DNA from 2 places in the Streptococcus sp. CCH8-C6 genome. Region 1 is predicted to be linked to the other one. Evidence: riboswitches for the same ligand, from Rfam matches in the RefSeq annotation. Region 1 holds a riboswitch; the other holds the start of a gene.
What was found. A riboswitch is a leader RNA that binds a small molecule or an ion and turns the genes downstream of it on or off. The one in region 1 is predicted to bind preQ1.
Positions count from the first base shown of each region.

Region 2: linked by a shared signal. The riboswitch ahead of AX677_RS04095 (nucleoside hydrolase) and the one ahead of AX677_RS01230 (QueT transporter family protein) in region 1 are both predicted to bind preQ1.

Region 1 covers NZ_LSJN01000018.1:64,039-78,878, forward strand. The annotation lists gene AX677_RS01215 (MarR family winged helix-turn-helix transcriptional regulator) at 538-987, shown strand; gene AX677_RS01220 (B3/4 domain-containing protein) at 1,005-1,712, shown strand; gene AX677_RS01225 (GtrA family protein) at 1,785-2,225, opposite strand; PreQ1 riboswitch class II at 2,254-2,390, shown strand; gene AX677_RS01230 (QueT transporter family protein) at 2,388-2,903, shown strand; gene AX677_RS01235 (hypothetical protein) at 3,060-3,482, shown strand; gene AX677_RS01240 (hypothetical protein) at 3,497-3,889, shown strand; gene AX677_RS01245 (hypothetical protein) at 3,910-4,245, shown strand; gene AX677_RS01250 (hypothetical protein) at 4,242-4,901, shown strand; gene AX677_RS01255 (hypothetical protein) at 4,903-5,379, shown strand; gene AX677_RS09470 (hypothetical protein) at 5,395-7,752, shown strand; gene AX677_RS01265 (hypothetical protein) at 7,765-8,424, shown strand; gene AX677_RS01270 (NADAR family protein) at 8,417-8,857, shown strand; gene AX677_RS01275 (hypothetical protein) at 8,857-9,327, shown strand; partial or broken gene AX677_RS09290 (transposase) at 9,446-9,565, opposite strand; gene AX677_RS01280 (hypothetical protein) at 9,555-9,818, shown strand; gene AX677_RS01285 (TMEM175 family protein) at 9,843-10,421, shown strand; gene ligA (NAD-dependent DNA ligase LigA) at 10,605-12,563, shown strand; gene AX677_RS01295 (diacylglycerol kinase family lipid kinase) at 12,573-13,523, shown strand; gene pulA (type I pullulanase) at 13,547-14,840, shown strand, end outside.
Region 2 covers NZ_LSJN01000034.1:16,114-30,953, forward strand. The annotation lists gene AX677_RS04080 (YvcK family protein) at 1-930, opposite strand, end outside; gene rapZ (RNase adapter RapZ) at 927-1,817, opposite strand; gene AX677_RS04090 (RidA family protein) at 1,873-2,253, opposite strand; PreQ1 riboswitch class I at 2,386-2,430, shown strand; gene AX677_RS04095 (nucleoside hydrolase) at 2,551-3,522, shown strand; gene AX677_RS04100 (hypothetical protein) at 3,536-4,087, shown strand; gene AX677_RS09040 (hypothetical protein) at 4,174-4,335, opposite strand; gene obgE (GTPase ObgE) at 4,347-5,657, opposite strand; gene AX677_RS09045 (DUF4044 domain-containing protein) at 5,708-5,836, opposite strand; gene AX677_RS04110 (Ig-like domain-containing protein) at 5,954-7,489, opposite strand; gene glmM (phosphoglucosamine mutase) at 7,618-8,970, opposite strand; gene AX677_RS04120 (YbbR-like domain-containing protein) at 9,065-9,829, opposite strand; gene cdaA (diadenylate cyclase CdaA) at 9,817-10,665, opposite strand; gene murT (lipid II isoglutaminyl synthase subunit MurT) at 10,898-12,241, shown strand; gene gatD (lipid II isoglutaminyl synthase subunit GatD) at 12,241-13,026, shown strand; gene AX677_RS04140 (LapA family protein) at 13,045-13,302, shown strand; gene AX677_RS04145 (MFS transporter) at 13,321-14,502, opposite strand; gene AX677_RS04150 (XRE/MutR family transcriptional regulator) at 14,581-14,840, opposite strand, start outside.

The sequences.
Region 1 (14,840 bases):
CTTTTTAGCAGCAGAAAAGAAAGATTTATCAACTGTTCAAGAATATAGCTCTTATTTATTGGAACAGGAGAATCCCTCAAGTACTTTACAACACCATAAAATAGATTTAGACAGAAAAGGCAATATATTAGAGGGAAATTATAATATTGGTTATAATGATGGGGAGCCAAATTCAACAGACAACTTTACAAACCATTACTTATAAAGCTAATGATTACCTTGATTTTGTAAAAGAGAAAAAAAGAATTATAATATTAAGAGTTATGTGAGTATTACTTTAACTAATAGAGGATATGTAGAATTTTCTGTGGATATCAGTATTGAAGCTGAGAATGGACAATATATTAGTGTTTTAAATCATATTGTGTTGAAAAAAACAGAGGAACAGTAGAAAAATACTAGAAGATAAAACCTTTGTTAAATTCTTGCATTTTTTCAATTTAAAGAGGATTTTCCTCTTTTTCTTTTTGAATAATTTTATTGCATTTGCAACAAAATGTGTTATAATAGTTTCGAATAAAAATCAAAGGAGGGGATATGTCAGTATTGCGGGAAATTGGGATTATCGCCCGGGCTTTGGATTCCATTGCTAATATTGAGTTCCGTGACATAGAGCTGGCACGGGGGCAATATCTTTATCTGGTGCGAATCGCGGAGAATCCGGGAATTATCCAAGAGGAGCTGTCGGAGCTGCTCAAGGTGGATCGCTCAACGGTTGCCCGCTCTGTCAAGAAGCTAGAGGCCAAGGGCTTGGTCCAGCAGAAGGCAGCCAAAGACAACAAGAAGAACAAGGAATGGTTTGTGACGGAAAAAGGGGAAACACTTTATCCTTTTATCCTAGCGGAGAATGACTATTCTGAAGAGACATCCCTGCAGGGCTTTTCTCAGGCGGAAGTGCAAGCCTTGGAAAAAATGCTGGTCCGAGTGCGTGAAAACATCACAGGTGACTGGGAAGCCGTCAAAAAAGGACAAAAAAGAAACTATTAAGATTGAAGAGGTGCATCATGAAAGTTACAGTTGAACATGAATTTTGGCAAGTATTTCCGGAAGCTCAGATTAGTGTTTTAGTGGTCAAGGGGATTGATAATAGTGTGGATGAGAGTAAGGACTCATATTTCAAATCCCTCCTGGATAAGGGAGCAAAACGAGCTGAGGACTTTATTCCAGATGAGAACTTCACTCAAAATGAAGTCATTCAGGAGTGGCGGCAGGCTTTCAGCCAATTCAAGACCAAGAAAGGAGCACGATCCTCTATCGAAGCCCTGCTCAAACGGGTTAGTCAGGGGAGGGAATTTCATCCAATCAATCCTTTGGTTGATATCTATAACAGTGTCTCGCTGTCTTATGCAGTTCCTTGTGGCGGTGAGGATTTGGATAAGATTGTCGGAGGTCTTCATCTAGGAAAAGCCAAGGGTGGGGAAGCCTTTTTCCCATTGGGTGCTGAGAGTGACGCACCGGCACTGCCAGAAGAAATCATCTACTATGATGAAGAGGGAGCTGTCTGCCGTTGCCTTAACTGGCGAGAGGCCCAGCGAACTATGCTGACCGAGGAGACCAAGAATGCCATCTTGGTTATCGAGTCCATCAACGAAGAGCAGGCAGTGCGTGCCCAAGCAGCTATGATAGAGCTTCAGACTCTGATTGAGGACTATTTTGGTGTCAAAGGTGAAATCACCCACCTGACGCTTGATAATCCAAGCTTGGAAATCTGAGAATAAAAAAATCTGGATCAGAATTATCTGGTCCAGATTTGCTTTTATAGGGTGAAATAGACTGATTTGTTGTTATTTTTTCTTGTTTTTAAAGACAAAAATCTTACTAAAGATATAGTTGAGGACGATAATAAGTACTTGGGCAATGAAGGTTTCGATGGTATTGACCATTTTAATATTGTTATTGACAAACTGGCCTATAATCTGTGGGAAACTAGTGACAAAGATAAAAGTCAATAGTAAATTTAAGCCCATAGTAGCCAAACGTGCAGTGAAAAATTTGATAAGTCTAGAAGGCCAGCCACTCCTTGCTTGCTTGAAAACGATAGTATCGTTGGTTACAAAGGCAAAGAGAATACCAAGAATATCACCTATTATTGTAGCCAGTAGTTCGTTTCCCGTCAATTCATAGCAGAGCATCCGACTGACAACGGATACGACAGTTGTTGCCACACCAAAGAAAAGATAGGACAGAACCTCATTGTCAAAGAATTTTTTGATTAAAGTTTTCATAAAGATAGTCTATCATATTTCTGGGATTTATGCTATACTAGTTGGGTTGCCAAATCTGTGGGGGAATCAACTAATGATGCTCCACTCATGGGGCGCAACCCTTGGCGCTTAGCTTCTTTCGCCAAGCATATTACACGCGGTAAAGCCGCTAAAGGAGAAAACATGAAACAAGAAAAACTGACAGTTCGTGATTTGGCTAAGATTGCCATTGTTGCTGCCATTTATGTTGCCCTTACGATTACGCCCCCTTTAAATGCGATTAGCTTTGGTGCTTACCAGTTCAGAATTTCTGAAATGATGAACTTTATGGCCTTTTATAATCGGAAATATATCATGGGTGTGACTATTGGCTGTATGATTGCCAATCTATATAGTTTTGGAATCATTGATGTCTTTGTTGGCGGCGGATCCACCTTGGTCTTCCTGTCACTAGGTGTCTATCTTTTCAGTCGCTATAAGAATCAATATCTGATTAAAGGCTTGATTCGTTTGGATCATTTCTATTTTGCAGTATTCTTTTCTATTTCGATGGTGACTATTGCTGCAGAATTACACTTCTTGCAAGGCCTGCCATTCTTCCTGACTTGGTTTACAACGGCCATTGGAGAATTTGCTTCTTTGATTGCTGGAGCTATCATTATTAACCAGATTGCAAAAAGTATTGATTTGACAAAATAGGCTTTTTGTGGCTCTGATGTGTGTAAATAGACAGATTGGAAGCATTTGCATATTTTTTTACTTCATGGTATGCTAGAAGTGTACATTTAGACTAAGATTAGTCTCATTAAACTTCTTGGTAGGGGAGACCAAAAAAACAACGCAAGGAGGTTCTGTATGGAACAAAATGAGCAGCTTAGGGAGTATTTGATAATCAAAAAAGAGGCCTATCATTGGCTTCTTTGGTGGGGACTTGCATACCTTATTGGAGTGGCGGGTGTCATTATATTACTATATAATGATTTACCGTCCTACAATAGGTATTTTTCTATTCTCACGATTATTATGCTCCCTATTTGGTTTGTCGGGGCTTTTCCTCTATTTATGGCAAAAAATCAAATAGAAAAAGAGCACCCAGAATTTAAAGCTGTTAAGACCAAAGAGGTCGTGGTGCCTATGTCTATGCGGAAAAAGCGATATCTGATGCTTCTTCCAGCGCTCGTAGTTGTGGCTTTTGTCTTTGTGCAAAGCTATCAGTCGGGCATGGCAGAGAAAGAAAAAAAGGAAATCTACGAGATTATCCAACAGTATCGTAATTAAGGAAGGAGAAGAGTATGGCAAGTGATGAAGAATTGAAAAGCAGGGTAGAAAACCTGAGCGGTGAAAAGAGAAAATATGAGCGGGTGCGAAATAGTATTCGGTCGCATAGTTTGAGTCATATGCGTAGTCTGGATGATATGAACAATTTTATCGATTATTGTGAAAAAATCATCGGCATTGTAGACGGTGAAGAGGGCTATCATTACATCAGCAATCTTTCTGAACATCTCAAAGAAGATGTCAAAACGATGAAAAAATACCGCGACTATGTTCGTGACGCCAATCAGTCATTCGTCAATCTGCACAATCTTTTAGAATCGAAAATCAGTAGCCTTGACAGTCAGATTGATAGTGCTAAATCTGAATACAATGAAGGAAAATGGAATCCTTTCGAAAGAATGTGGTAATTAAGGAGGAGTGTGTATAAATGAATACAAATATCAATGATATTCAAGACCGTTATACGGCTGAGACGGTACAATACGAAAGTAGCAATATTGCTGCGGTGTTGGAAAATCTAAAAGCAGCCGTGACTTTGATAGAGACAACCATTCCTTCTAATATCTCCGCTATGGAAAGCAGTGAGAGCCTCTGGAGCGGAAAGGCTAAGGAGCAATATCTGGGGCTGAAGGATTTTCTCAAACAGTACCAAGGTGATTTTTCTTCTAGCGTGAAGGAGCTGAAAACGGCTGTTGAGGGGCTGGAAACCCTGCTCAATTCAACTTCCCAAGCCAATGTAAAAAAGGAGATTGACAACGGATGAAGACTTTTACTTTGGAGGCGATTTACGCCTTACACATGTTTAACGATTATTCGGATGACCTCTTCTTTCTGCCCCTGCCTAGCGAAGAGGGAAAAACTCGCTTGGAAAATCTGCGCCAGGTTTTAGAAAAAGGCTACGAGGACTTGGGGAAAATGGGCTTGGTGATTGATAACGAGCCGACGGAAGAGTGCGCTTATTACGGCGCTTTTCTGGAGCGTTATCACAAGGCGATTTACCATTGTCAGGTGGACAGCAATTATTTCTGCGCGCAGGAAACCGACAGCAACAAGTGGACGACGACGGTCATCAAGCAGATTGGCGATAATCAATATGTGATTGAAACTTTGCATAGCCTGGTTTTTCTGGCGCATTTGAAAGACATTCATCCGATTTTGAAGGACTTGGAAGAGAAGCGCAAGAACTACGCTTACTACAGCTGGGAACCTTTTTCGGCTTTTCGCTTACAGGCTTACTATGCCGACAATGAAGCCATTCGTTTGCAGACATTTCGGCGCAAGGAGCTGCTGAAAGACAGTCTCTTTTTGGAGGCGCCATCGGGCTTGTATGAGTTTGATGTGGCGCATGAACGCATTCGCTCGGTGGACGGTGAGGAATTACGAGATGAGATTATCCACGATTTGAAAGTGAGGGTGTAATATGGCAGACAAAATTAGTATTGACCTAACGCAGCAGGAACAGCTTTTGCTCCATATCCGAACTATGGTCACTTCAGCAACCCAGCTGAGTACGAAATTAAAAGAAGGAGTTGACGGCTTGCCTGCGCTCACTTCAAAGGGAGAAGTGCATAATCGTATGGTTGGAAATGAGAATCAGCTGATTCGATTTGTCACGAAAGCGCAGACTTTTCAGACTTTGACCGAGGTCATATTTAAGCACACACAGACCACCTATAGCGAATTTATTGATACTGATAAGATACTGGCTATGGACATCGCCAACAGTATTTTATATAGCTCCGAGACTTCTGCTGAGGACAAGCAGGGGATAAAAGACGATCCTAAGGGCTCTGTTGACAAGCTGAAAAAATCTATTCAAGACGAGAATGGTGAAATTCACAAGAATATGAAGGGGACCAAGTCTTCTGATATTATCATCGGTACTGGTGGAGCCTGATAGAGAGGAGTTACAATGGCTAAATATTATACGAATGAACCTGACTTTAAAGAAGGCTCTAAGACGGGTTGGTTTCACAGCAACATCAACTGCGTAAAGGACTTGCTACGCGATATTGATGAAGTGTCAAATAAGGTCAATTCTGAGGGCTTAGCTCATCTCTATGTGGCAACGGGAGAAGCGACTTTGGGGCGTGACATGCCCGTCGGTCCTTTTGAAGATGCGGAGCACCATGCTCTTCATCGCTTGGATGCCTCTAAGAAAGTCCACAAGGAAATCGTCCAAAATATTGACGGGAAATTCTTTGAGGGTTTGGATAATGCTTTGGAGAGTCTCAATAAGGTCAACGAAGGGAAAAACCAGTATAAGAGTAAGTATTTGACTTATACGAAAACCAACACGGCTTACGATGAGTACGGGACTGCGATAGAGTACACCACCACAGAGCACTACAGTATTTCGGATATTGTCAATAGCGACAAAACACCGATACCCGCTGCCAAGGAACTCTACGATGTTAAGCTCAAGCTGGCAAAAGAAGGCTTGGCGAAAATTGAGAAAGAAGATCATGAGAATTACGAAAAGCTCAAGGGCTTGAGCGACCAACAGCTCATGGAAGCTATGTTTCCGACGCAAGTCGGCGAGTACGAGCGGGCGCGCTCGACTTGGAAGGAGAACAACAAAGGCTGGTTGCAGTGGGTTGAAATTGGTGGTAAAATTATAGCAGTGGGTGCCATTATCGCAGGGAGCGTCCTGAGTGGCGGTACCCTAGCTCCTATCCTTATCGGAGCAGGGACTGCTTATCTGGTGGCAGATAGCGGTTATCAGGCGATTAGCGGGGAGACCATTTCGGGGAAACGGTTGACTGACGGGGAGCGTATCTGGGCAGGTGTGGACGCAGTCTTGACGGCAGCGACCGGTGGCTTTGCGACCTATGCCAGCGTGCTTGCCAAGACAGGGAAAGCCGCCTCTACGACGGTACAGACGGTAGGCAAAGCTGTCAATTATGCCGATGATGCCAATGACATCGCTCATACGGTGTCTGCAATGCAGGATGACCCCTTGGGCGCCGCACTCCAATTTGGAATAGGGCGTGCGATTGGTCATGGAGCTACTGCTCTTGGAAATAAAGCTCGAGCAAGATTTGGCAAGGGTGGCAGTGGAGCTGATGTGGACTTGCCAAGTAGTGGGAAAGGTGTGGATCTGCCAGCGGGCAATGCAGGCTTGAAGACCCATGCGGACACAGATGTGGATCCGTCTACGCTTGGTACAGGCAAGAAGCCAAAACCAGAGATTCAGACGCCTCAACATCAAGAAATACCAAGCCCAAGCAAGAAGCCAGAGCTTGATGTGACGAAGACAAGCAAGCCTGAGATTGACCGTGCAAGCAGTCCAGAGATAACTGGTCCAAGTAAGAAGCCAGAAATTGATACCACTAAAACGGCGAAACCCGAGATTGACAATCCAAGCCGTCCAGCGGTGGATAAGACCAACAGCGAGTTGGATACAGGTAAGCCCGTGAAGCCGGAGGTCAGCCAAGCTCGTCCGAGCGAGGTGGTGTCACCAAACAGCCGTCCGAAAGAAGTGGACGTGACCAAGAAGCCCGATATCGAAGTGACTCGCCCAGCCGAAGTCAATCCGACCAAGGTTAAGCCAGAAATGGAAACCAAGGTCAAACCAGACATTGACGCAGCTGCGGCTAGTGCCAGCGCCGTTCCGAAAGTCAAGGCGCAAGAGCCCGACCTCCCCAAAGCCGGACAACCCGAAGTCACCCCTGACGCTGGCAAGAAGGTGCAGAAGCCAGAAGAGGTGGATACCGAAGCCAATAAGGCTGGGAAGGTTGAAGAGACAGGTGGAACGAGTGAAATCCCAACGACAGAAAAAGAAGTACCTCCTCATGTTACGCGTCAAGATAGTAATTTTTATGATATATATAATCATAAGGGAAACCTAAAGGCTCATATTGATGAAAATGGCTATCTGGTGCCAGCAAATGTAGACGGAAAAGGACAGCCTCATTCCCATATTAGAGGTGGAAATTCTAAGGAAAGTCCATATATTTCGACTACAGATCCGTCTGTAACAGGAGCACCCAAAGAATATGGTGGGAGTAAAATACACATTGATACAGCTAAAATCCAACAAGATATTGAATCTGGCAAGCTGAAAGATGTGGAAATTGTTACCCATGATGAATTGATGAAAGAACTTCAAGCGCGTGTAGATTCTTTGGAGAGCAAGCCTCAACCTCATTCTAAAAAATTAAAAGAAAAAATTGAAAGAGCTAAGGGAGATGTAGCGAATGCCCAGAGAGACGGGGAAGTCTTAATCAAGGGTGCCATTCCACCAGAGTATTTTCATTTTATCGAATAGAAGGATAAACTAATGAACGAACAAGAAATTCATCATTTACTTTACGACATTCCAGAGAATGTTGATTATACGGATATTCCGCAGGAGCTGGATTTAGAAGATGTTCCTAAAGAAAGAGTTGATAAATTACGAGATTTACTCCATTCAGATGATTTGGCAGTGCGTTTTGATGCTGCATTGCTATTGACAAATTGGGGGGTGGAAGACGGTCTGAATACTTTGATAGACTTGTTTGAGAAAGGAGAAACGAAGGGATTTATCCCTCATCATCTACATCCTTATGATGACACCAACAAACATATTTTAGATGCGTTAATTGGCTATTGGGCGAGTCAAACTGATTTACATAAAGAACAAGAAGCTCGTAAAAGGATATATCCTACGATTATTTCAATCATTAAGCAAGCAGTACATTCATCTTATAGTATTGCGCAAATTGGTTTTTTAATAAAAAAAGATTTAGATATTCATAAAGAAGTTTATACAGAATATATCCCAGTTTTAGAGGACTTTTTGACAGCTATTATTGACGATAAAGAGAGGAACTATTGGCGCATTCATGACGCTCTTAAGTTGCTTTTAGAGGTGGATGAAACTTTTGTTCAGAAAATCTTGACTGAAAAAGGCAAAACATTGGCTGATTTTGGCTTAGATGGAGAAGAAAATGACTGAAATTAAATTTTATCGGGTAAATGATGCTTATGGCTATCTGTCGAATTTCGCTCCCTACCCTTTTGAGATAAATGGACTAATCTGGTCAACTTCGGAGCATTATTTTCAAGCTCAAAAGTTTTTGGACAAAGCTATTCAAGAAAAAATTCGTCGCTTGAAGTCACCAATGGACGCTGCTTTAGAGGGGCGCAATCGAGAAAATCCCTTGCGTTCGGACTGGGAAGTGGTAAAGGATGACATCATGAGGTTAGCTGTTTTTGAAAAATTCTGCCAGAATCCTGCAATTAGGAGAGAGCTATTAGCGACTGGGCATGCTACTTTGATTGAACATACGAAAAATGATAACTACTGGGCGGATAATGGTGACGGGACTGGTAAAAATATGCTGGGAATTATTCTCATGGAAACGAGAAAAAGACTGAAAGCAGAGTAATGGAAATAGATCCACAAGTCAAGCAGGCTCTGCTTAATATTGACTTTATCAAACGTTATGGAGCTTTATCGAAAGAGTATGATTTAGAAAGATTGGGTGATAAAACTCGATTGAAATATCTTGACGGTGAGTTAGTTATGGATATGATTTCAGAGGCTGGCTATATTCCCGGTTTTGACCCCAAAGAGAAATTTTTAAAATTTTATCAAGAAATAGGCGATTATACTTTTGGTTTACATTTCATCCTCTACAATGGAACGGTTGATTTTATTTGGGCAGTAACTAAGGGCAAACAAGTGCTTGCGGGAGCCCCTTGGGGTGTTTATTCTAAGCGACTAATTGACCCTAGTTATCGTATCAAAAAGCCGATTTTCAGTGACTACGACGAATTGGAAGATATTTTAAAAACAGCTTTTAAGATTTATGAGGATTTCAAACAAGTCTTTTTAGAAATTGCTGAACAAAAATAGATGTCGAAAGAGGGCAATCGCCCTCTTTTTTGCTATACTGGTATCAGCGGGGTGGAGTAGATGATAGATAAAATAGATTTTTTAGGCTTTTTGTCAACTGTAGTGGGTTGATAAAAAGTTACAACCTGGAGAGGACCAAATTGGTTCTCTCCTTTTTGATATTCAAAGCAATAAGAATTCTCGTTTTAAAATTTTCAAAGTTCCGGAAGCCAAAAGCATTTCTCTTAATGACTTTGATCGGTGTTGGCAATCTCTATACAGCTGACGATATCCTAGCAGCCTATCAGACAGGTTTTGCAGATTTTGTCGCTTTAGGAAAAACCGTCATGCTCAATCCAGACTTAGTAGCATTGATAAACGAAGGACGAGAGACTGAGATTGAGACAAGCTTTGATTGGCAAAAAGTTGAGAAATACCGCTATACCCCAGCAATGTTAGAAGGAACCAAGCAAGGTTTAGACTTTTACCCACCGTCAAAAAATGCCTTATAAGGACTTATTGGAGAAAGGAAAAGTATGTCAAAAGAGAGAATGATGGCTTTTACAGATGCACTATTAGCCATTATCATGACCGTTTTGATTTTAGAATTGCAAAAACCAGCGCAAGCCACTTGGCAGGCAGTTTGGGACTTGAGGGAAAATTTTGCAGTCTATGGTATTTCTTTTTTCTGGTTAACCGTGATGTGGATTAATCTCCACAATGAATGGCAGCATGTTAAACAAATTACAATATCGGTCATTTGGTGGAATATGTTTTTATTATTTACAGCCTCTTTCTTTCCTTACATGACAAGCTTTGCTGGCAGTCATTTTTATAGTTCTGTTGCAGCTACCTTGTATGTTGCAGAGGCTTTGCTAGTGACTTTTGCTTTTTATGGTTTAGGTCATGCTGTCCATGAAGCTAATCCTGATTTACCACCAGCTATTTTAACGATTTATGGACAATCAAAACAAATTGACTATGCCATAAAAATCCTTGGACTTGTTTTTTCTCCCTTCATCTACCCACCAGTAGGACCTTGCAGTGTTGTCTTGAGTGCCTTGTGGATTATCTACAAAATGAAATTATACAAAGTAAGACCAACAAAACTTTAAACACTAATCAAAGCGAACATTTCTAGCAGAATGTTCGCCTTTTTTGTGAAATATGATATAATAGGGTTAAAAAAATAAGACAGCAGAGAGCGGTATTTCCGCTCTTTTTATGTCCTTTTGTTTTTTAGGAAGAATTGGGAACAAATAGAGGAAGATTTTGTGTATTTGTGATAAAATAGAAGTATGAAAGAAAGAATGTCAGAATTAGTAGAATTGCTCAACCGATATGCCCATGAGTATTATACGGCAGACAGGCCAAGTGTATCGGACAGCGAGTATGACAGACTCTATCGTGAGTTAGCGGAGTTAGAAGAAAAATACCCAACCGATATCCTACCTGATAGCCCAACGCATCGGGTGGGAGGGAAGATTTTAGAAGGATTTGAAAAATATCCACATCAGTATCCTCTCTTTAGTTTGCAGGATGCTTTTTCACGTGAAGAATTACTAGCCTTTGACCAGCGGGTTCGCAAGGAATTTCCACAAGTTTCTTATCTTTGTGAACTCAAGATTGATGGGCTCTCTATTTCCCTGACCTATGAAAATGGAATCTTGGTAGCAGGAGCGACTCGGGGGGATGGTTCTGTTGGTGAAAACATTACTGAAAATCTCAAGCGAGTCAAGGATATTCCACTGACTTTGAAAGAACCGCTGGACATTACGGTTCGCGGAGAGTGCTATATGCCCAAGGCATCCTTTGATGCGGTCAATCAGCTGCGACAGGAAAATGGTGAGCCTGAGTTTGCCAATCCACGTAATGCAGCAGCGGGAACCTTGCGCCAGCTGGACACAGCAGTTGTGGCTAAGCGCAATCTAGCGACTTTCCTATACCAAGAAGCCAGTCCTACTCAGGTTGGCAGCCAAGAAGAGGTCTTAAACAAGCTGGCAGATTTGGACTTCTCAGTCAATCCTACTCATATTCTGGCGGACTCTATTGAATCAGTTTGGGAGTTTATCGAAAAGATCGCTGAGGAGCGGGATAGCCTGCCTTATGAAATTGACGGTATTGTCATCAAGGTTAATGACTTGGCGGTGCAAGAGGAGCTTGGCTTTACTGTCAAGGCACCTAAGTGGGCTATCGCCTATAAGTTTCCAGCTGAGGAAAAGGAAGCCCAGCTTCTATCTGTTGACTGGACAGTGGGTCGGACGGGAGTTGTGACTCCGACAGCTAATCTGACGCCTGTCCAGCTAGCGGGAACGACAGTTAGCCGAGCGACCTTGCACAATGTGGACTACATTGCCGAGAAGGATATTCGTCAGAAAGACACAGTTATCGTCTATAAAGCAGGAGATATTATTCCAGCTGTCTTGCGAGTGGTCGAGTCCAAGCGGGTGTCAGAAGAGGCTTTGGAAGTGCCAAGCCATTGTCCAAGCTGCGAGAGTGAGCTAGTGCACTTTGAAGACGAAGTGGCTCTGCGCTGCATTAACCCGCTCTGTCCAGCCCAGATCAAGGAGGGCTTGATTCACTTTGCTAGCCGGGATGCCATGAACATTACCGGCCTTGGTCCAGCAGTGGTAGAGAAGCTCTTTGCTCAAAATCTAGTCAAGGATGTGGCTGGAATCTATCGGCTAACGATAGAAAATTTACTAGAACTAGAGAACTTTAAGGAAAAATCAGCAAATAAGTTGTATACTGCTATTCAAGCTTCCAAGAAAAACTCAGCTGAACGCCTCTTGTTTGGCTTGGGGATTCGCCATGTGGGAAGCAAGGCCAGTCGGATTTTGCTGGAGAAATTCCATGATATTCCTAGGTTGTCTCAGGCCAGCCAAGAAGAGATTGCGGCTATCGACAGTCTTGGGACGGTGATTGCCCAAAGCCTGCATACCTATTTTGAGCAGGAAGGCTCTCAGATTCTTTTGGCGGAACTGCAGGAAGCAGGTGTGAATCTGGACTATCTGGGACAAAAGGCAGCGGCTGATGCAGCCCTATCAGGTATGACGGTTGTTTTGACTGGTAAATTACAAAAATTGACACGCAATCAAGCTAAAGAAAAATTGCAGAGTCTAGGTGCTAATGTTTCTGGATCTGTTTCTAAAAAAACGGATCTGGTAGTAGCTGGCGCAGATGCCGGTAGTAAGCTGGCCAAGGCTCAGGAGTTAGGAATTGAAATTCGGGATGAAGATTGGCTTGATAGCTTATGAGGCTGAAGTATGAAGGATAAGATTAAACGAGCACGATTGATTTATAACCCGACTTCGGGACAGGAAATTATTAAGAAAAATATAGCGGAAGTTCTGGATGTTTTGGAGGATGTGGGCTATGAAACCAGCGCCTACCAAACCACTCCAGCGCCTCTTTCTGCTCAAAAAGAAGCTGAAAGAGCAGCAAAAGCAGGATTTGATTTGATTATTGCGGCAGGCGGCGACGGTACCATCAATGAGGTAGTTAATGGTGTGGCGAATCTGGATGAACGGCCTAAATTGGCCTTTATTCCAACTGGTACAACCAACGATTATGCGCGTGCTCTGAAGATTCCCATGGGAGATCCAGTAGCGGCAGCCCGTATTATTGAAAAGAACCAGACCATTAAGATGGATATTGGCCGGGCCTATGGTAACAAGTATTTTATTAATATTGCAGCAGCTGGAACCCTGACAGAGCTAACTTACAGCGTTCCTAGCGAGGTCAAATCCCGCCTAGGCTACTTTGCCTATGTTGCAGAAGGAGCAAAAAAGCTCCCTCGCTCTAAGTTCCGCAAGGTTCGTATCATGCACGACCACGGTGTCTTTGAAGGGAAGATTTCGCTCATGTTTGCGGCTCTGACCAACTCCATTGGTGGTTTTGAAAAGCTAGCGCCAGATACTAAATTAGATGACGGGAATTTTACCTTGATTTTGGTCAAGACAGCCAATCTCTTTGATATGCTGAGTCTGATGATGCAGGCTATCAATGGCGGTCAGCACGTTGGAGATATCAATGTAGAATACCTCAAAACAAGCAAGCTGCAGCTGGAAGTTTTAGATAAAAAAGGTCCATTTATGCTGAATTTGGATGGAGAATACGGCGGTGATACGCCTGTTGAACTGGAAGTGCTGCACGGCCATTTGGAATTTTTTGCCAATATTGATGAAATCAGTCAGACTGCCCTTTCAATAGAATAATTTTAGATAAGAGATGAAAGAACATGCTAGACTATAAAGTCTTAGTCCATTACCACAATCCTACTGGAGATTATTTCTCCTATGATATGTGGCAGTGGCAAATAAACCAATGGGGAAAGGAAGCAGCCTTTTCCAAACTTGATTATTTTGGTATTCAGGGGGAATTATCATTTCAAACCTGGGAGCCCTTAGATCATGCTCATGTGATTATCAAACGTTCAGACTGGTCTAGCCAGTCCTGTGACTATCATATTGATCTGTTACCTCCTCATCTGGTTACGGAAATTTGGCTGATTGAGGGAGATACGCAGGTTTATTATTCCCTGCAGGCTGCAACGACGAGTCACCAGTATTCACGCCGGCGTCCGCATAACTTTGATATGGCTCTAAGAACAGACTATTTTGATGAATGCTGGGGCTATCAAGGCTGGTTGGGACACCGTCAGGCGGACGGCAAACATACTTTCAAAGTTTGGGCACCGACAGCTAGGAAGGTAGAGCTGGTAGTCTATGAATCAGCTGACAATCAAGCTTCTGTTTATGAAATCTTCCGAATGCAAAAAGGTGACCGATATTCCCACGACCATAAGGAAAATACCATCGGTGTCTGGTCAGTTGAAATAGCAGAAGACTTGACCGGCAAAACTTATCACTACCATGTTAGCTTTGAATACCGCAATTTTTATACTCGAGATCCCTATACTGTTGCGACCAGTCCAGATGGCAAACGCTCAGCGATTCTTGGAGCGGATGAGACAGAGGTAGCTGGTTTTCAGGTCCGACAAGGCAAAGAAGCTTTCTGGCGCTTGGATAATCCAAATCAAGCAGTGATTTATGAGATGCACATTCGTGATTTGACCAAGTCGGAAACTTCTGGCGTGGATAGTCAGCTGCGCGGGACCTTCTTGGGAGCCTGTCAAAAAGGCACTACCAATCATCAAGGGCAAAAGACAGGCTTTGACTATATCAGTGATTTAGGCGTTAATGTTGTCCAGCTTCAGCCCGTGTCTGACCGTCACAAGGACTATGATGAAAATGGAGAGCTAATCTACAACTGGGGCTATGACCCGCAGAATTATCATGCTCCAGAGACTAGCTTTTCCAGCAATCCTGCTGACCCAGCGCAGGCTATTCGCGATTTGAAAACGATGATTCAGGCCTACCATGATGCGGGGATTTCTGTGACACTGGATGTTGTTTACAATCACATCTACTCGACCTATGATTCTGCTTTTCAGGCTACAGTACCGGATTATTACTATCGGATGAATCCTAATGGCTCTTTCCAAAACGGAACTGGAGTGGGGAGTGAGACAG
Region 2 (14,840 bases), on a different contig from region 1:
ACCATCATGGAACGCTCCGCCATTTTCCAAACGAAGAAAGTTCGAAGAAATAACGCGCGGAACCTGCTCTTGTAATCCTTGAAAATCATGCTCCACCTGTACCAGATATTCGTCAAACTGGTTGCTGTCCATGTACTCATGAGGGACAGGTTCGATATTAACCAAGACTGTATCTACAAACTTCCTGCCTAAATGACGGTGCAGGACTTGGACGTGATCGCTGTCTGAAAAATGCTCTGTTTCGCCGCGCTGGGTCATGATATTGCAGACATAGGCCACTTCTGCCTTGGTATCCAAAAGAGCTTGACCAATTTCCTCGATAACGAGATTAGGCAAGATTGAGGTAAATAGCGAACCTGGTCCCAGAACCACCATATCGCTTTCCAGGATACTTTCAACCACCTTTTTGCTAGCAGCAGGCTTCTTGTCATCATAGGTATTGGTAACATAGACCCGCTCAATCATCCCGCTCTTGCTGGTCAGATTGCTCTCACCTACAACTTCCGTCCCATCTGCAAACACAGCATGCAGAGTTAGTGGATTGTCGCTAGAAGGGTAAATTTTTCCTGTCGTATGGAAAAATTTGGTCAGAAGCTGCATGGCATTATAAGTTGAGCCCTGCATTTCGGAAATGCCGGCAATAATCAGATTGCCCAAGGGATGCCCCGCTAGAACACCGTCTCCTTCCGCAAAGCGATACTGGAAGACCTTCTCATAAAACTTTGGCATGTCGGACATAGCTACCAGGACATTTCGCAAGTCACCTGGCGGAGTTAACTGCTGGATGTTTTTCCGCAGCTCACCAGAACTGCCGCCATCATCTGCTACTGTAACAATGGCTGTAATCTCTACGTCCTTTTTACGCAGGCTGTCTAAAATAACTGAAATTCCTGTTCCACCGCCAATGACTGTAATTCGTGGCTTTCTCATGAGCGGTTCACCGTTTCTTTCCGACGGTTTTTGTCGCGGTGACTGGCATTGACCGGCCAATTTTTAGCCAAATCATCTGCTAAGCGCTGAGCAAAGGCTACACTGCGGTGCTGACCACCTGTACAGCCAACAGCAATCGTCAGGATAGACTTTCCTTCCTTCTGATAGCCTGGCAAAATGGGCTCGATCAAGCCCAGCAGATGCTGGTAAAATTCTTCTGACTCGGCATGGTTCATGACATAGTCAAAGACATCCTTGTCCAAGCCTGTCTGATTGCGTAGCTCAGGCTTATAGTAGGGATTAGGCAGAAAGCGCACATCAAAAACCAAGTCAGCATCCAAGGGCAGACCGTATTTGAAACCAAAACTCATAACCTCAATGCGGAAACTATGCATGTCAGCCTGATTTGAAAATTGCTCAGAGATGGTCTTTCTGAGCTCCCGTGGTGTCAAATCTGTTGTGTCCACAACATTTTGGCTGAGATTCTTCAGAGGGGCTAAGAGTTCACGCTCCAGTTTAATCCCATCTAAAATCCGTCCATCAGCTGCCAACGGATGGCTGCGACGCGTTTCCTTGTAACGAGCCACTAACTCCTTATCCGCCGCATCTAGAAAAAGAATCTTGAAATCTATATTCTCATTTTGCTCTAAATCATCCAAAACGTTCTGGATTTGCAAAAAGAAGGAACGGCTGCGCATATCGACAACCAGAGCCAATTTATCATTGTCAGTAGTCCCTTCGACCAGCTGCAAGAACTTCGGCACCAGAGTTGGCGGCATATTGTCGATGGTAAAATAACCTAAGTCTTCAAAGGACTGGATGGCTACGGTTTTCCCCGCCCCGCTCATTCCAGTCACAATGACAAGCTGAATTTTCTTCTCAGACATAATAATCCTTTCATCAGATAGAATCTGTCAAAGAGTGGTTTTCCCCCGCTCTTTTTTAGAGAATCTCGGCAATAACCTCAATCTCAATCTTCACATCCTTAGGCAGGCGAGCCACTTCGACTGCTGAACGAGCTGGAAATGCTTCTGTAAAGGCCGTTTTGTAAACTTCATTAAAGGCCACAAAATCATTGATATCACTCAAGAAGCAAGTAGCCTTGACTACATGGTCAAAATCTGTTCCAGCGGCTTCCAAAATGGCTGAAACATTTTTCAGCACCTGCTGGGTCTGCTCTTCAATAGTCGTCCCAATGATTTCTCCAGTTTCAGGAGACAGGGGAATTTGCCCGCTCGCGAACAAAAGATTGCCGACAATTTTTCCTTGAACATAAGGTCCAATCGCTGCTGGTGCTTTATCTGTATGAATCGTTTTTGCCATAATTATCACTTCTCCTACTTATTTTTTTCATTATACCATAAAAAGATGGGGGTGACCATGTTAGGCTTACTCCCATTGACTTTTTCCTTATTTTTATTTATGATAGAAAAATAGAGAAATCAAAACCTCGGTTTTGGACTGGTTCGAAAACTTCCCAGAATAAAAAACTAAGTGCCTTTATATTGTATATAAAATGTCTTGCGCATAGTTTTTTTGCTGTCTCCTCGATTAGTCAGACAGTTAAGAGGTTGGGACCGATTGTCTCAACCTCATTTTTATATAAGCAAAGGAGAACTCATGAAAAGAAAAGTCATTATCGACTGCGACCCTGGTATAGATGATAGTCTAGCCCTAATCTATGCAATTCAACATCCCAATCTAGAAGTAGTAGCACTGACCATCGTCGCTGGAAATGTCCCAGTAGACCTTGGTGTTGAAAATGCCTTTAAAATATTAGAAAAACTGAACCGGCTAGATATACCAGTCTATGCAGGGGCAGAAAAACCTCTAGTCCGCGATTTTGTTTCAGCTCAAGATACCCACGGTATGGATGGTTTAGGCGAGAGCAGAATCAATCGAACAAGCAATTGTCAGCCCCAGCCTCAGAAAGCATCTGAATTTCTGGCTACCTATTTCCAGAAGGCTCAGGACACTTCACTAATCGCCTTGGGACCATTGACTAATCTAGCAATGGCAATAAAGCAAAATCCCCAAATTGGAAAACATATCAAACGCTTTGTCAGTATGGGCGGCAGCTACAAATCTCATGGCAACTGCTCACCTGTAGCCGAGTATAACTACTGGTGTGACCCACACGCCGCTCAATTTGTCTATCAAAAGTTAGGCCGAAAAATCGAGATGGTTGGACTAGATGTCACACGCGCCATCGTCCTCACCCCCAATCTATTAGAGTACATGCGTTTTCTACAGCCAGAAGTAGCTGAGTTTGTCGGTCGTATCACGCGTTTCTACTGGGACTTTCACTGGGAATATGAACACATCATCGGCTGTGTCATCAACGATCCGCTGGCTATTGCTCATTTTCTGCATGAAGATCTTTGTATGGGCTTCGACTCCTATGTTGAAATCGTGACCGAAGGCATTGCTCTTGGACAGACCGTGGTTGATGCTTATAACTTCTATCATAAACCAGCCAATGCCTATATTGCAACTCAAGTCAGTCCCTCACTCTTCTTCCAAGACTTCTTAGCTATCCTCCTGAATCAGCCTAAGGAAACGATTGCTCGAGACCTATCATCACTTTTATGAGGAAAATTTTATCATGAAAAAATCGACACCCCTTATCCTAAGCTTCTTGTCTATCTGTATCTCTCTCAACTACGTGGGAGCTAATATTGCACTATTTCTGAAATTACCTATCTATCTAGATACCTTTGGAACGATTCTAGCTAGCTTGACCTTAGGGCCTCTTGCTGGGGCTGGCGTTGCCTTTCTCAGCGCCCTCATTGGCTGGATGACAACCGATATCTTTTCTCTCTACTACTCGCCAGCCGCTATCATCATTGCTCTTTCAGCAGCTTGGTTTTTTAAAGAAAAAGGAAGCTTAAAGCTCAGTCTTCTCTGGAAAACCCTATTGGTAGCCCTTCCGGGTACCCTAGTAGCCTCTGCAATCACTGTCCTGCTCTTCGGGGGCATAACATCCAGCGGATCCAGCCTCATCGTCCAAGCCCTGCGGGGAATGGGAGTCAACCCCGTCCTTAGTATCGTCCTCGTACAAATACTAACTGACTATGCAGACAAGCTTATCGTTCTAGGTGTCTGCCTAGCTGCTCTCCCTCGAATAAAAGCAGTCAGCCCTAAAATCTTTGCTTAAAACAAAGGTTAATTACCTTAACGAATACATCTTTGGCGCAAAAAAGCAGCTGAGTAGGATTATTTCCTGCTCAGCTGCTTTTTATCTTATTCCTCTTCTGCTTTCGCTAATGCTTCTCTTTCCAGACGCAGCTTGCGTTTGGGGTTGAGTTTATTAAAGAGCTCTTCTAGTTTTTCTGCATTCCAGACGTCGGCTGCAGAGACAAAATTTCCATTTTCATCGCGGAAGGATATTGGTTTATCACCCATTGCAAGCCTCCTTAGTCAACGAATTCAAACTCAAACTTGCCGATGCGAACCAAATCCCCATCCTTGGCTCCGCGATCACGAAGGGCTTCATCAACGCCCATACCACGCAGCTGACGGGCAAATTTCATGACTGCCTCATCGCGGTCAAAGTTAGTCATATTAAAAAGTTTCTCAAGTTTATCACCAGACAGCACCCAAGTCGCATCATCATCACGAGAAATTTCAAAGGCTGGTGCTTCTTCGTCAAAGCCATAGTAAGCTTCTTCTTCCATTTCAGACTCATCATAAAGCAAGAACTCTGGTGTCTTATCCAGTAACTCTGCAGTCGCATCCAAGAGAGTCGCAAGTCCTTGCTTAGTCAGACTGGAAATTGGGAAGATTTGTGGCAGCTCCGCAAACTCATCATAATTAGCCGCTAATTTCTCTTTGAATACCTTGAGATTTTCAGCACTATCTGGCATATCCATCTTGTTAGCAACAATAATCTGCGGGCGCTCCATAAGACGAAGATTATAGGATTCCAACTCTTTATTGATAGCTAGATAGTCCTCATAAGGATCACGCCCCTCACTAGCTGACATATCGATGACATGCAGGATGACCCGTGTCCGCTCAATATGACGGAGAAACTGAGTTCCCAGTCCGACCCCTTGGCTGGCTCCCTCAATCAAACCTGGTAGATCTGCTACTGCAAAGGACTCTCCAGAGTGAGTACGAACCATTCCTAGATTGGGCACGATTGTCGTAAAATGATAGGCACCAATCTTAGGCTTAGCTGCTGTGATAACACTAAGCAGAGTTGATTTTCCGACAGATGGGAAGCCAACCAGACCAACATCTGCTAGGACCTTAAGCTCAAGCAGAAGCTCCCGTTCTTGACCTGGTTCTCCGTTCTCAGAAATCTCTGGAGCAGGATTTTTAGGCGTTGCAAAGCGGATATTTCCACGACCACCTCGGCCACCACGCGCTACGATAAATTCTTGGCCATTTTCTACCAAGTCCGTCAGCACCTTGCCCGTCTCAGCATCACGAACCGTCGTCCCCTGCGGTACACGAACAATCAAGTCCTCAGCTCCACGGCCATGCATACCCTTGGTCATACCCTTTTCACCAGACTGAGCCTTGAAGTGGCGATTGTAGCGAAAATCCATCAGGGTGCGCAGGCCCTCGTCTACAACAAAAACAACATTGCCGCCACGACCGCCATCACCGCCCCAAGGACCGCCATTAGGAACATATTTTTCACGGCGAAAGGCCACCATGCCATCGCCACCATTGCCAGCCTTAACTTGAATCTTGGCCGTATCTAAAAACATACTCATTTTTTCTATTCTCTTTTTCTAGTCTAAAAAAACGCCCTGAAGCGTTTGGATTAAAAGATTGCGCTGAGAGCGGAAGCAAAGATAGCTCCAACTGTCACGATGAGCATGATAATCACGACCAGCATCGTCAATTTTTCAAATCCTGTTTTTTTACGTTGTCCGTTATCTCCAAAAGCCACGATAACACCTCTATCCTTTAAAAATTACTAGGTCTATTCTAACATGATTACTCCGTTTTTTCAAATGGAAAAGTATGTAAAAAGGCTTTAAGAGAAAACTCTTAAAACCTTTGAATTTTATCTAGTCTTTTTTTGAAGAAAGACATAGCTTCCAAAGCCAACTAAGATTGCCAAACCTGCAACTGACAGCCAAAGTGTCGTTTCTTGACCAGTTTTTGGTAAAACTTTCTTAGTAGCTGGTTTTCCTGTTTCTTGACTACTTGGATCTTCCCCTTTTGGATCTTTCTCTTTAGATTGTCCAGGATCGTGAGCTCGATAAGTATTAGTGAATGTAGGCTCTGCATCATAAGTAACAGCACCTAAGAATTCACCTTTCACATTTGTTACTTTAACAGTTAATTTAGCTTCCTTATCATCATAGATATAATCTGGACTGTCCCCAGGAATCTCTTTGATGGTATAGCTATAAGTACCCTCAGCATTATAGTTTAAAGCGTTAAAGTTAATCGAACCATCAGCTTCGTTAGTTGCAGTCTGTACCAAATTACCATCCGCATCATAGAGTCCGAAAGTAAACTGACCTTTTTCTAATTTCTTCTCGCCTACTAATATTTTCTTAGCGTGAATTAGGACATCCTTTTGAATTTCTGCACTACCATTACCAGAACCTTCTTCCAAACGAACTGATTTAGTAATCGTTCTAGCTGTTGGAAAATTACTTGCAGTCCAAGAAAGCTGGTTATTAACCACACTTCCTACTTTTGTGCCTTCAGGCACACGAGTAGAATACTCAATGTACATTGGCCAATTGTAGTTATCACCAAAATTAATGGTAAAACCATTAGCTTCGCCTTTGTCATTTTTTGAGAGAACTGCTTTTTTAGTGAAATTATCCAGAACAGGCAAGCTCAGCAAGTGTGCTTCATTACGAATCCCACCATCTACAGGAGCATAACGAACTGCACGCAGTGTTCCTGGAACTAATGTCAGGCCATCACCAAAGTTATCAGAAATTACCATATCACGAAGCATATCTTGTCTTGCATTCAAGATAATACGCCATTTAACAATGTTCGGATCGGATTTATCCTGATAGCCGTATTTCATCTCATACTCACCAGCAGAACCATCGTCTTTTTTATATTGGAAAGAAAACTCTGTTTGACCAAATCTGAACTGAAGTGCTGTAGAATTTGGTACAGTCTCATTATTAACTTTTACGTTGAATCTCAACGACATTTTCTTATTCTCAGGCAATCGAGTAAAGTAGTCTGAGAAAGTGACCGTAACTGCCTGAGTTGTTGGATCTGCTTTAGCTGAACCAACGACTTCTCCTTTATCATTTACCACATCAAAGACCTGAAAATTCAATGGTGTGATTAAAGTTAACTCTTTTGGCAAAGCAAATGTCAAAGTATCTCCAGAACTAATTACTTGAGAATCAGGAAAAGCAAAGTTACTTGTAACTTCCAAAGCTTCATTACTAATAACGGTAGTATCTTTAGTTATTTGTGCCCCGTTCTTAGTCATAATTACTTCATTAGTATACTCAGTAATTTCTGATGCATTAACATTCGCAGCAAAACGACCACCTACAATAATAGCGGCTAATAAAATTAAAATTTTAAGAAAAATATTATTTTTATCTTTCATTTTATGCTCCTTTCAATGCTTATTATACCAATTACATGTCTTTTTTGCAACATTTTGCCTTAAAGTGTTTAATTATGCAACTAAGACCCAAAAAACCAAGACATTATGTCTCAGTTTCTTTACGTTTATTACTCAATCCCAATTTCATCTCGAACAACATTAGCAATGGTATCTACATAATAATTTACTTCTTCGTCAGTTGGTGCTTCAGCCATGACCCTCAGCAGAGGCTCTGTTCCGCTCGGACGAACCAAAATTCGACCATTGCCAGCCATTTCGGCTTCCATTCTCTCAATCACCGTCTTGATAGCTGGAACTTCCATCGCCTTATCTTTCATGCTGTTTTCCACACGGATATTGACTAGTTTCTGCGGATAGATGGTTACTTCAGAAGCTAATTCAGATAGTTTTTTACCTGTTTCCTGCATGACCTTGGTCAATTGCACAGCTGAAAGCTGACCGTCACCTGTCGTATTGTAGTCCATGATGATAACATGCCCAGACTGCTCGCCACCTAGATTGTAGCCATTCTTGCGCATTTCCTCTACAACATAGCGGTCACCGACTGCGGTCACAGCCTTTTGAATACCTTCACGCTCCAAAGCCTTATGGAAGCCTAGGTTAGACATGACGGTCGTAACAATGGTATTCTGCGCCAGCTCGCCTTTCTCAGACAGGTACTTACCGATAATGTACATAATCTTGTCACCATCTACCAGCTCACCATTCTCATCCACTGCAATGAGGCGGTCGCTATCTCCATCAAAGGCCAGACCAATCGCTGCACCAGACTCACGAACTACTTCCTGCAAAGCTTCTGGATGCGTAGAGCCAACATTCAGATTGATATTGAGGCCATCTGGATTTTCTCCGATAATCGTCAACTGTGCGCCTAGATCCGCAAAAATCTGACGGGCGCTGGTTGAAGCCGCACCGTTGGCCGTATCTAAAGCTACATGCATTCCTTCTAGTTCTAAGCCAGTTGAAACCAAGTATTGTTGGTACTTGCGCAGTCCTTCTGGATAGTCCACCAAGTCACCCAATCCTTCTGCGCTTGGACGTGGCAAAGTATCTTCTGCTGCATCCAGCAAAGCTTCGATTTCCAACTCACACTCATCATCCAGCTTATAGCCGTCACCACCAAAGAATTTGATACCATTATCCAAAGCTGGATTGTGGCTGGCAGAAATCATGACTCCGGCGCTGGCTTTCTCTGACTTGACCAGATAAGCTACACCAGGCGTTGCAATGACACCCAATTTATAGACATGAATCCCAACGGACAAAAGTCCTGCAACCAAGGCGCTTTCCAGCATTTCTCCTGAAATTCGAGTGTCCCGGCCAACAAAGACCCGAGGAACTTCACTTTCGTGCTGACTCAGAACATAACCACCAAAGCGGCCAAGTTTAAAGGCCAATTCCGGCGTTAATTCCACATTTGCTTCTCCGCGAACACCATCAGTTCCAAAGTATTTACCCATTATAAATAGTTTCCTTTCATAAGACCTGGATGTAAAGATTTAGGCTGCAAGCAAGGCAGAACGCTTTAATCCAAGTTTATTTTCAAAATTTTATTTAGTTTTTATTTGATGAGCTCGTATTTGAGCTACTGTTAGAGGAGGACGAGCCTGAGCTGTCTGCTGTTTTAGTGTTGACACGCATAGTCGTTTCAAATGGTGTCACCACGCTCGGCATGACATTTCCCTGTCCATCAACCGCCTGCAACGGTGCTGTCCCGCTGTAGTTGCCAGTGATAATGACATTGGTCGGAAGAATAGCTACGACATATTCAATCTTAGACAGGGTCTCCTCGTCACTGGTAACTGTAGCTTCCTTATTTTCCAAGGTCACACCACTGATAGACACATTTTCAGCCACCTGGCTGTCTGTGATGAGGTAGCGAACTTCAACCTTCTTGCTGGCCTTTTTACCAATCTTAACAGAAATCTTCTGCGGAGTGACTGTAGCAGTCAGACCGCTCGGTAGGTTTTCCACTTTTAGCGGAATCTCTACTGTGCCTTCTGTAGCCTTGGAAAGATCAGCAACGACTCTAAATTTTCGAGTGCTTTCCTGCATTTCACTGGCTAGATTGACCCGGTTGGAGCCTGTCAGAGCGACGGAAACTTCAGAAGTAAAGCCGCTGATAAAGTAATTCTCGCTGTCATATTTGATATCAATCGGCACATTGGAAACCGTATTGGTATAAGTTTCAGATGTGACCTGTCGAACTCCAGTATTGTTTTGATAACTGCTAGAGGTTGCATAGACAAAAAGCACTAGGGCAAAGAAAAACGAAGAGATGATATAAAGAATTTTTTTACGTTTTTTCATTTCTTCCATCCTCCCATGAAGCGTTTTTTCAAACCTGCTGGCTTGTCCTGCTCTGATAAGAAGACCTTTCTCAGCTCTGTCTCAAACTCATCCAAAGTCAAATCATGCTTGAAAATTCCATTGTGCGTGGTAGAAATACCACCTGTTTCTTCTGAAACAACAAAAGTAAACGCATCGGATACTTCAGACAGGCCAATAGCTGCGCGGTGCCGGGTTCCAAACTCCTTAGAGATACCGCTGCTTTCTGTCAGAGGCAGGTAGGCACAGGAAGCCGCAATTTTATTGTTTTTTATAATGACAGCTCCATCGTGCAATGGCGTATTTGGGATAAAAATGTTGATTAGTAGCTCTCCCGATACATCTGCATCCAAGGGAATCCCTGTCGCAATGTACTCCTGCAAGGTGCGGGTTCCCTGAATGGCCACCAAAGCCCCGATTTTCCGCGGACTCATATAGGCAACGGACTTGACAAAGGCCTGAACCATTTTTTCTTCGTTACTGATGGGCGTCGCAGAAAAAATATCCGTTGCTCGGCCAAGCTTTTCCAATCCTGCCCGAATCTCAGGCGAGAAAATCACCACGGCCGCAATGACCCCGTAAGTGATGACCTGATTGATCAACCAAGAAATGGTGGTCAAGCCGATGATATTGGCAAAAAACTGTGCCAAGATAAAGAAGAGCACCCCGCGGACCAAAATCATAATCTTGGTACCGGCAATGGCTTTGATTAGATAATATAGAATCCATGCGACGATAGCGACGTCAATAATATTAATTACAATCCTCCAAGGGTCAGAAAACAAACTGGCCCAATATTGGAGATTGGTTAGTTGTTGAAAATTCATACTTAGACTTCCTACTCCTCTACAAGCAAAATCAAACAGCTGTAGCAACAAATCGAACTTATTAAATCTAGTAACAGCCTGATTTTATCTTGTAATTAGAGTTCACTCAATTAACTTCTCTCTTTTTATTTTACAGTGGGTCTTAATGCTTAAAGACTTACCAACCCATTATATCACGTTTGTCAATATTTTTCTGTAACCTTCTTTACTTTTTTATGATAAAATATTTCTTATGAAGATAAATACAGCCTTGGGCCTCTTGGCGGGCAAGTCCTCCCACTTTGTTCTCAGCAAAATGGGGCGTGGATCGACTCTGCCGGGGAAAGTTGCCCTGACATTTGATAAAAATATTTTGCAAAACCTAGCAAAGAACTATGAGGTCGTGGTTATTACCGGAACTAATGGTAAAACTCTGACTACAGCTCTGACAGTAGGCATTCTCAAGGAAGCCTTCGGAGAAGTGGTGACCAATCCCAGCGGTGCCAACATGATTACGGGGATTACGACAACTTTCTTGACCGCTAAGAAAGGCAAATCTGAAAAAAATATCGCTGTGCTGGAAATAGACGAAGCCAGCCTATCTCGGATTTGTGATTATATCAAGCCTAGCCTCTTCGTCTTTACCAATATTTTCCGAGACCAGATGGACCGCTATGGCGAGATCTATACGACCTACCAAATGATTCTGGATGCTGCAGCTAAAGTGCCTCAAGCGACTGTGCTGATGAATGGCGACAGCCCCCTCTTTAACTCGGTCAGCCTGAAGAATCCTGTCCGCTACTATGGATTTGATACCGAGAAAGGTCAGCCTCAGCTGGCTCACTACAATACTGAGGGCATCCTCTGTCCCAAGTGCGAGCATATCCTCAAATACGAGCTCAACACCTATGCCAATCTGGGGGCTTATATCTGTGAGGACTGCGGCTTCAAACGTCCTAAGCTTGACTACAGCCTGACCGCTCTCAAAACGCTTGAGCATAACCGCTCTGCCTTTACCATTGATGGTCAAGACTATCAAATCAATATCGGCGGTCTTTATAATATCTACAATGCCTTGGCCGCTGTATCAGTGGCTCAGTTCTTTGGTGTTGAGCCGGCTACTATTAAGGCTGGCTTTGACAAGAGCCGGGCTGTCTTTGGCCGTCAGGAAACTTTTAAAATCGGCGATAAGGAATGTACCTTAGTCTTGATTAAAAATCCGGTCGGAGCCACCCAAGCACTGGATATGATTGGACTGGCACCCTTTGACTTTAGCTTGTCCGTCCTCCTCAATGCCAACTATGCAGACGGCATTGATACCAGCTGGATCTGGGATGCTAACTTTGAGAAGATTCTAGAGATGGAGATTCCTCATGTCATCGCAGGCGGTGTACGCCACTCTGAGATAGCGCGTCGACTGCGGGTAACGGGCTATCCAGCAGATCAGATTACTGAAGTCAAAGATTTGGATGCAGTTTTTAAGACCATTGAACAGCAAGAAACCAAGCATGCCTATATCTTAGCAACTTATACTGCCATGCTAGAATTCCGCGAGTTGCTAGCAGAACGACAAGTGGTCAGAAAGGAGATGAACTAATGGTATACAGATCCCTCACTTCTCCTGAAAACCAGGACTATCGCTACGAAGTAAAGATTGCTCATCTCTATGGCAATCTCATGAATACCTACGGCGATAACGGCAATGTCCTCATGCTCAAGTATGTGGCTGAAAAGCTAGGCGCTAGGGTTGAAGTCGATATCGTCTCTCTAGAAGATGACTTTGACAAGGACAGCTACGACATCGTCTTCTTTGGCGGAGGTCAAGACTATGAGCAAACGATCGTGGCTCGTGACTTGCCAGCTAAAAAAGAAGCTTTGGAAAGCTTTATTAATGAAAACGGCGTAGTGCTAGCCATCTGCGGTGGCTTCCAACTTTTAGGCCAATACTATATCGAGGCTTCTGGCCGTCGAATTGAAGGTCTGGGCATCATGGGTCACTATACCCTCAACCAGACCAAAAACCGCTATATCGGTGACATCAAGATTCATAACGAAGAATTCGATGAAACCTACTACGGCTTTGAAAATCACCAAGGACGGACTTTCCTCGCTGACAATGAAAAACCTCTGGGCAAAGTCGTCTATGGAAATGGCAACAACCAAGAGGATGGTTGCGAAGGTGTTCATTATAAAAATGTCTTTGGCTCCTACTTTCACGGCCCTATCTTGTCCCGCAATGCGAACTTGGCCTACCGTCTGGTGACCACAGCTCTGAAAAATAAGTATGGCTCAGATATTGAACTGGCCGCTTATGAAGATATCCTAGCCCAAGAAATCCCAGAAGAATATGGAGATATCAAGAGCAAGGCCGAGTTTGAATAGATAAACAGGAGAATCACCATGAAAGAAAAATTGCATTATATTCTGCTTTTAATTACCATTCTATTGGTTGCTGGTATTTCCTTAGCCAATATGCAGAGCGTCAATGTTAGCTTTATCTTGTTCAGCTTCAAACTTCCCTTAATCATATTGATTTTGGTCTCAGTGCTCCTAGGCTCTGTCACGACCTTTCTCATCAGCATGTTAAAAAATTTCTCGCTGAAAAAAGAACTTAAAAAAAACAAAGAAGCACTTAAAAATTCCCATACAGAAAACTAGGTTGGAAATTATTCCAGCCTAGTCTTTTTGTATTCTCTTTTGATAAAGGTAGGAAATCAAAGCCAATCCCATCACTCCGAAACCAATCAGAAGAAAGGAAAAGGTATGGACACTCGGCAGAAGAGTCATCAGAAAAGTCGCAGGAGGCATGAAAAAAATTGCCAGTGTGTAGATCGTTGAGAAAACGCGACCTAGATACTGCTTGTCCACCTTGGTCTGAACTTGGCTGAAGAAATGAATATTGAAAACAGTCATAAAGAGCTCACAGATAAGATTACCAGAATAAGAAAAATAGGGATGAACTGGTAGCAATGCAGAGACACCCATGACTGCGACTCCGACACCAGTCAATAGCAGGGCTACAAGTAAGTTGCCCATACTGGCCTTAACCTTGCTGGCTAGAATGGCTCCGATGATTGAGCCTATAGCACCCAAACTCAGAATAGTTGCATAAGAGCCTGTCTTTTCATAGAGCTGATTAGTAAAAGGCAATAGATAATTAAAGGCCGCAAAGAAAAAGTTGACTGCAGAAGCTACCAAGAGCAGAAAGAAAATTTCTTTTTGCTGACAGATATAGACTAGCCCTTCCTTGATATCTCTCAGGATATTGCCAAGATTGATGGGAGACTTCTGCTTGCTTGGCTCATGATTAGGTAGAAAGTAAACCAAGGCAAAAGCCAGAAAGAAGCTGAGAGCATCTAGCTGAAGGGTCACGCGCAAATTTGCATACTGCATCACAATAAAAGATAAAACAGGAGCTGAGACACTGATAACCTGCAAGGCCAATTCCAGATGAGAATTGTAGATTACAATGTCTTCCTTGTCTACAATTTCGGTAATATAAGACTTATTAGCTGGCCGAGAAAAAGCAAAGGCTATAGCCTGAACTACATTGGCAAAAATCAGCGCTCCAATCATGAGCTGGTCATTTGAAATAAAAGAAATCAGCAGACAAAGACCTGCACAAATCAAATCTGTTACCATCAAAACCTTACGCCTGGAAAAGCGGTCCGTAATAGCTCCCCCCAAAGGATTGAATAAGATGGAAGTAACTAGCTCTGATATCTGATAAATGCCCAAGACTGTCTGTCCCAGAGCTCCTAAAGAAGCAAGCCAGACGCTATTTCCATAGTCATAAAGCATATTCCCAATTTTATTAATAGCAGCCCGTGTAATCAGCTGTGCTGCCTGTCGATTCATAAAAATACCTCCTTCCATTTCTGAAACTATTGTATCAGGAATGGAGGGAGGTTCTTTATTTTTCCCATATTTGGGAAATTATGCTTTTACAAACTTATCGAAATGCTCTTGATAATAGGCGACTTGCTCAGGTAAATTCAGCACTTCAAAGATGTGTATGGCTTCCTGCATTTGCTTGATTCCCTGCTTCTTCTGTCCCTTCTGATAAGCCGCAAAACCCTTGAGATAGAGGAACACATTGCGTTCATAGAGTTTGATGCCCTTGCCAATGATTTTCTCTACGTAAGCCTCAAAATAACTAGCCATATCAAAAGAACAGCTTTCCAAACAATGCTGGT